Regions from separate parts of the Mesorhizobium sp. M8A.F.Ca.ET.057.01.1.1 genome, predicted to be linked through region 1. Evidence: predicted binding sites of a transcription regulator. Region 1 holds the regulator's gene; the other holds the start of a gene.

Region 1 (3,390 bases):
ATTTCCGGGGTCGTCGTAGCGGCAGAACGCAGCTTCATCATGTTGGCGGTGATGCTGATCGCCGTCTTGTTCGATCGCGCGGCGCTCACCATGCGCAACCTGGCGATCTCGGCGATCGCCGTCATCCTGGTTTCCCCGCACGAGGTCGTCGGCCCGAGCTTCCAGATGTCGTTCGCGGCAACAGCGGCCCTGGTTGGCGCCTATGCCGGCTGGGCGGACCACCATGCGGGCAAGACGAAGCCACCGCCGCCGAAGCGATCCCTTCCCGGGTTCCTGATGCGAAAATTCCTGCTGGCGACAGGTGGATTGGCCATGACGTCCATCATCGCCGGTAGCGCGACGGCGCTGTTCGCCATCTGGCATTTCCAGCGGGTGTCGCCGCTCAGCCTGTTCGCCAATCTGGCCGTCATGCCGATCGTGTCGCTGGTCGTCATGCCTTTTGCGGTCCTCAGTTCGCTGGCGATGCCCTTCGGTGCCGACGGTCCGTTTCTCTACGTGATGGGTAAAGGCCTGACAGCGATGATCGCCGTATCGTCATGGATATCGGAGCGCTCGCCAATCGATGGGGTAGGGCTGATCTCGCAGCAATCCGTGCTGCTGGTGGCCGTCGCGCTGGTCATCGCGACGATGGCGACGACCTGGCTGCGGCTCGCGGCGCTGCCATTCGCACTTGCCGGTCTGTTGACTGTGTCGGACATACGCACGCCCGATGTGCTGATCTCGGAAGACGCGCGGCTGGTCGCCCTGCCGATCGGCAATGGCGAACTGGCCGTCAACCGGGAACGTCCGAACGAATTCGCAGCCGACAACTGGAAACGCGCTCTGATCTCCGAAACAATCGTCAAACCGGAAATGTTCGACAAGGCGGACGGGCAATTCGATATTGCCGCTCCCACCGACCTGCCGCAGGGATCGCCGTTCTATTGCCGCGAAGGCCTTTGCCTTGCCAGGCACCCTTCCGGCGCGATCGTAGCCTATGTCGAGGATCGCAAGAACACCTGGAAAGCCTGCGCTTTCGCCGACCTGATCGTCGTCAATGATGCGACCGCCTATGACGCCTGCCACAATCCGCTGGTTCTCGTCGTCACGAAACGGCAACTCGCCCGCAAGGGAAGTGCTGCCGTCTTCTTCGATCCCCAGTCGGCTACAACTCCGGCTGCGATCGAATTCGCTGTCGAGGGACCATACCGGCCCTGGCACGAGCAGCGAAAATTCTCACGCGAGGCGAGGGGGCTGCCGCCCTATAAAAAGCCCGACAAGTCCGATGGCAAACCGTCTCAGTAGCGCCTGATCAGCCCGACAAGCTTGCCTTGTACCTTGACCCGGTCCGGCCCGAAAATGCGCGTTTCATAGGCGGGATTGGCGGCTTCGAGCGCGATCGAGGCGCCTTTACGGCGGAACCGCTTCAGCGTCGCTTCCTCCTCGTCGACCAGCGCCACGATGATTTCGCCCGGACTTGCCGTATCGGCATTGCGGATGATGACCGTGTCGCCGTCGAAGATACCGGCCTCGATCATCGAGTCGCCCTTGACCTCCAGCGCATAGTGCTCGCCGCCCATGATCATATCCGGCGGCACCGAGATCGAATGGGTCTGATGCTGGATGGCATCGATCGGCACACCGGCGGCGATACGGCCCATGACCGGGATGGACACGGCTGAAACCGCATCGTCGTCATTGCCGGCGGCAGGCAGGCGCGAAGGGGCCGTCACGGGCTTGAGCTGGCGGCCAAGATTGTTTTGACCAAGGCTGCCCTGGATGACGCTTGGCGAGAATTTCTTCGCCGCGTTCAGGCCGGGCGCGATCGAATCCGGAAGCCGCAGCACTTCCAGCGCACGCGCCCGATTGGGTAGCCGGCGAATGAAGCCGCGTTCCTCCAGCGCCGTGATCAGGCGATGAATCCCGGATTTGGAGGCAAGATCGAGCGCTTCCTTCATCTCGTCGAAGGAGGGCGGTATCCCGCTTTCCTTGAGCCGTTCGTGGATAAACATCAGCAGTTCATGTTGCTTGCGTGTCAGCATGGCGGCCCCCAAGGCATTGAACGAAGGTCTGAACCGGAATCGAAAAAACAAACCCAGAACAAACACTATCTGTTCCAGTTGTGTTCCGCAACCGTTTAAAGTTTAATGAAGTTGTTAAGGCGTCTGAAGTTTTTTGTCCGTGACCGCGCGCCGAAACCGACCTTTTCCGCCATCGGCAGGCTCATTGAAATCGTTATGGTTAATAGGCTGTGGCCCATCCTCTGCCCAGACTTGGCATCAGCCATTTCGGAAGGCTTTTGCCGGTCGGATCGTATAGTTTATCGGTCCGCTACTCGCGGAACGAAACGAAACCAAAACGCCAACGACTGGTGGCCTCGGGGCTGCGATGGACCCAGGCGTCCGGCCCCCTGCGACCAGCGCGTGCGAATAGGTGTCGCGGAAGCGCCGAAGTCATCCCGAACCCGCTTTCAAGCTGCCGGCGCGGGCGGCGTATTTGGTAGCGCCGCTGTCTTCGCTGTGGACATAGACGTGCAGGGTGTAGCCGATATGGGCCGCCATCAGTGCCTTGGCCCGCTCGACGTCACGATCGAGTGCCGCTTCCATAATCGCGGTATGATGTTCGATCGCAATCGCTTCGCGCAGTGCCTCCATCGCCTCTTCGTAGCCATCCTTGAGGCCGGCCGCGGCCCGCAATGTCGGCGCCAGACCAAGAAAACGATGATGCCGCCGCAGTTGATCCGAGATCGTCGAGCGGAAACGCAGCAGCCAATCGCATGTGGCGGCGCTCAGCAACGCCGCATGGAAAGCCTCGTGATTCTCGTCCCATTTGTCGACGGCCGCATCCGAGGGATCGTCGACCGCGGTCTTGCAACGGGAGAGCCGGTAGTGGGCGGTGACCACGGCATCCTCCCACTCCTTGCCGCCTTTCTCCATCGATTCGAGGAACAGCGGGATCTCGACCACCATCCTGGCGCGCGCCAGGTCCTCCAGTTCGGCTCGCGACACCGGAGCCACGGTAAAACCGCGGTTGCTGATGGCGGTGACCAGGCGTTCGGCCTCGAGCCGCGACAAGGCTTCGCGTAACGGCGTCCAGCCGACGCCATAGGTCCCTCGTAGCGCACTCAGCTTCAGCGGGGCGCCGGGCATGAGGCGCGTGGTCAGGATATCGCGCCGCAACAGCTGATAGGCTGCCTCCGTCTTTGTGGAGCTCGTTTTGTCCTGCATCGCGGTCCGTCCAGCGTCGGGCCTGCGAAAATTATATATGAAGTTGGGTCATGGCAAGAATTATATATAATGTTTGACACGCAGCGAGGGACTGACCATGATCGCTGCAAGTGCGGCCCGATGGGCGGCACCAATCAAATCTGGGAGGAAATGATGTTGAAGTCGAAATCTGCTTGGCTGTCGG
Region 2 (3,390 bases), 2.8 Mb from region 1:
TCTTCCGAAAGCGACAGGCCTTCGGACAGCTTCGAGCGAAGCAGTTTCAGCCGTTCCATGCGGCCGCCAATTTCAATTTCGGACCAGGCGCCGGGAAAGGGCGACAGGCCACGAATGTGATTGTGGACGTCGGCCGCAGGCCGCGTCCAGTCCACGCGCGTCTCGGATTTATCGATTTTCCTGGCGTAAGTCACCCCTTCGGCCGCTTGCGCGGTAAATGTCAGGGTATTTTGTTCCAGCCGTGCCAACGCTTCCACCATCAGGGCAGCGCCAACACTCATCAATCGATCATGCAGATCGCCGGCTGTCATATCGGGGTCAATGGCGCATTTTTCAAGCAATCCCACTGGTCCGGTGTCCAGGCCCTCCTCCATGCGCATCACCATCATGCCGCTTGCCAGGTCTCCTGCCATGATGGCCCGCTGGATGGGGGCGGCGCCGCGCCAGCGCGGCAAAAGCGATGCATGGCCGTTGATGCAGCCGAGCCGGGGTGCCTCCAGAACCGCGCCGGGCAGAAGCAAACCATAGGCGACGACCACAGCGATATCGGCGCCGAGCGCAGCAAAGGCGGCCTGTTCGGCCTCGCCTTTCAACGATGCCGGCGTGCGCACCTCGATGCCCAACCGCTCGGCCTCGCGCTGCACCGGCGACGGCGTCAGCTCAAGCCCGCGCCGGCCCGCGGCGCGCGGCGGCTGCGTATAAACGGCTGCTATCTCGTGTCCAGCTTCAGCGATGGCGCGCAGAGTCGGCACCGAAAACTCCGGGGTGCCCATGAAGATGACGCGAAGGGGCATTTCCCCTATCCCACCAGTTTGCCCGGCGCCTTGTCCCTGGCGAGCTTCCTGAACTTCTTCACCACCATGTCGCGCTTCAGCTTCGAGATGTGGTCGATGAACAGCACGCCGTTGAGGTGGTCGATCTCGTGCTGCAGGCAGGTCGCCATCAGGCCCTCGGCCTCCATCTCCCGCAGTGTGCCGTCACGGTCGAGATATTTGACCCGCACCGAGGCCGGTCGTTCGACCTCGGCATAGTAATCCGGGATCGACAGGCAGCCTTCCTCGTAGACCGACCGCGCGTCGGCGCTTTCGAGGATCTCCGGGTTGATGAAGACGTGCGGCGCCGGCGTTTCGTCTTCCTTGGCAAGGTCGATCACCAGCATGCGCAGCGGTTCGCCGATCTGGATTGCCGCCAGCCCGATGCCGGGAGCGTCATACATGGTCGCCAGCATGTCGTCGGCCAGTTTGCGCAAGGGCGCGTCGACGCGCTCCACCGGCTTGGAAACCTGGCGCAGGATGGGGTCGGGAAGGATGATGAGCGGCTTGATCGGCATGGCGTTCCACCTAAGACCTCCAAGGAAAGGCGTCAACCGGTGCGCCTGAGCCTCGTTCCCGTTTTGATCTGTGCCAGCCCGCCGAATCGGCTATGCTGTCCACATGAATGATCTGAGCACCATCCTTTTGGAGCCTGTCGTACGGCTCGGCGCCTCGACAATCACGCTGGGCCACGCGCTGGCCTTCGGCGCCTTGCTGTTTCTCGGCTTGTTCGTGGCACTTGTCGTTGCGCTGTGGCGGTCGGCCAAGGCGCGCGCGGTCGCCGCCGCGGAGGCCGCCGACCATGCCCGCGACGCCGAGACCCGCATGGCTGGTATTTTGCAGTCGCAGGCGGAGATGCAGGGCCGGATGGGGGCCATCGCCGAAGTGTTCGGCGCCCGGCAGGCCGAATTGACGCAATCGATCGGCCAGCGCCTCGACGCCATGACCGGCCGCATCGGCCAGACCATGACCGAGCAGACCAAGTCCACGCATGAGAGCCTGGCGAAACTGCAGGAGCGGCTGGCGGTCATCGACACCGCGCAAGGCAACATCCAGTCGCTGGCCGGGCAGGTCGTGCAGCTGCAGGCGATCCTCTCCAACAAGCAGACGCGCGGGGCCTTCGGCCAGTCGCGCATGGAGGCGATCGTCGCCGACGGGCTGCCGCATGGGGCCTATGAATTCCAGGCGACGCTGTCGAACGGCAGCCGGCCGGACTGCCTGGTGAAAATGCCGAACGGCGCGCCGTCGCTTGCCATCGACGCCAAATTTCCGCTGGAAGCCTGGAATGCCATCCGCGCCGCCGACGGCATCGACCTGCAGAAGGTTGCGGCCCAGGCCTTTCGCCGCGACATCGAGGTCCATGTCCGCGACATTTCGGAAAAATACCTGCTCCAGGGCGAGACGCAGGACACGGCCTTCATGTTCGTGCCGTCGGAATCGGTGTTCGCCGAAATCCATGAGAATTTCGAAGCGGTCGTGCAGAAGGCGCACCGCGCCCGCGTCATCATCGTCTCGCCTTCGCTGCTGATGCTGTCGATCCAGGTCATCCAGGCGATCCTGAGGGATGCCCGCATGCGCGAGCAGGCGCATCTGATCCAGGGTGAAGTCATCAGGCTGATGGAAGACGTTCAGCGTGTCGACGAGCGGGTGCGCAAATTGCAGGGCCATTTCGGCCAGTCGGCCAAGGACATCGAAGATATCCTCGTCTCGACCTCGAAAGTGACCAAGCGCGGCCAGAAGATCGAGGCGCTGGAGTTCGGAGAAGGCGAAACCGAGGCGCCGCGTGGCGGCCCTGCCAGGGCCGAGCCCGCACCGCGCGTAGCCGATTCCAAGACCGGGCAGTTGAGGCTGCGGGTCGTCGAAGATGGAGAGTAGTCGCTCGACGCCAGAGATTAGCGAAGCGTCTATCCCATCGTCATTCTAGGGCGGAGCAAGGAGCGGAGCGACGCGCGCAGACCCCTGGAGCTGCTTCGCAGCCCAAGGAATCCATGCCGCGACCGCGGCGCGCCGCAACAGTGCAGAATTCCGTTCCGCGGCATCCTTCGGCAAGGTCGCGGCATGGATCCCCGAGTCAAGCCCGAGGATGACGAAGCGATAGGAGGCTTCGCTAATCGCAGAGGTCTTGTGGGAGCCTACTAACCCCTACTGCTCTTCTATCGTCGCCATGCCCTCGAATTCGGGCAGCCAGTGCAGCGCCGACCGGTGCCAGACCTGTCTTCTCGGGACGAGATTCTCGCGCTGACGCGCCGTGCCGACCCGGATGCCATAGACCTTCGGGCCTTCGCCAACCGACGTGGCGTAGAGATGTGACCCGCACTCGCCGCAGAAGCCTTGCGCCCGCTTGGCGCCGCTCGACCCGGTCTTGATGTAGACCTTCGGTGTGCCCTTGGTAATCCGGTATTGGTCCTCTGGCGCGCCAACTGTCACGCGAAAGGCTGTTCCGGTCAGTTGCTGGCAATCAGTGCAGTGGCAGATTCCGGTCTTCTCCGGGTCGACCTCCGCCTCGTAGGTGATGGCACCACAATGACAGCCGCCGTCAATCTTCATCGTCATTCCTCCAAATCGATCGGCTGATCTT

What was found. Region 1 encodes LexA, which represses DNA repair genes until DNA is damaged. Its sites were predicted from a motif close to TGTTCNNNNTGTGTTCNG; they were not measured.
Region 2: a site for LexA is predicted at 1,384-1,401, ahead of EJ077_RS28680 (DNA recombination protein RmuC). Genes of this name have one in related genera too.

What each region holds. Positions count from the first base shown of each region.
Region 1 is NZ_CP034454.1:3,203,075-3,206,464, forward strand. Features, by position in the region: gene EJ077_RS14955 (ComEC/Rec2 family competence protein) at 1-1,284, shown strand, start outside; gene lexA (transcriptional repressor LexA) at 1,278-2,021, opposite strand; gene EJ077_RS14965 (GntR family transcriptional regulator) at 2,433-3,206, opposite strand; gene EJ077_RS14970 (ABC transporter substrate-binding protein) at 3,360-3,390, shown strand, end outside.
Region 2 is NZ_CP034454.1:6,041,806-6,045,195, forward strand. Features, by position in the region: gene fmt (methionyl-tRNA formyltransferase) at 1-794, opposite strand, end outside; gene def (peptide deformylase) at 800-1,330, opposite strand; gene EJ077_RS28680 (DNA recombination protein RmuC) at 1,434-2,687, shown strand; gene EJ077_RS28685 (GFA family protein) at 2,955-3,359, opposite strand.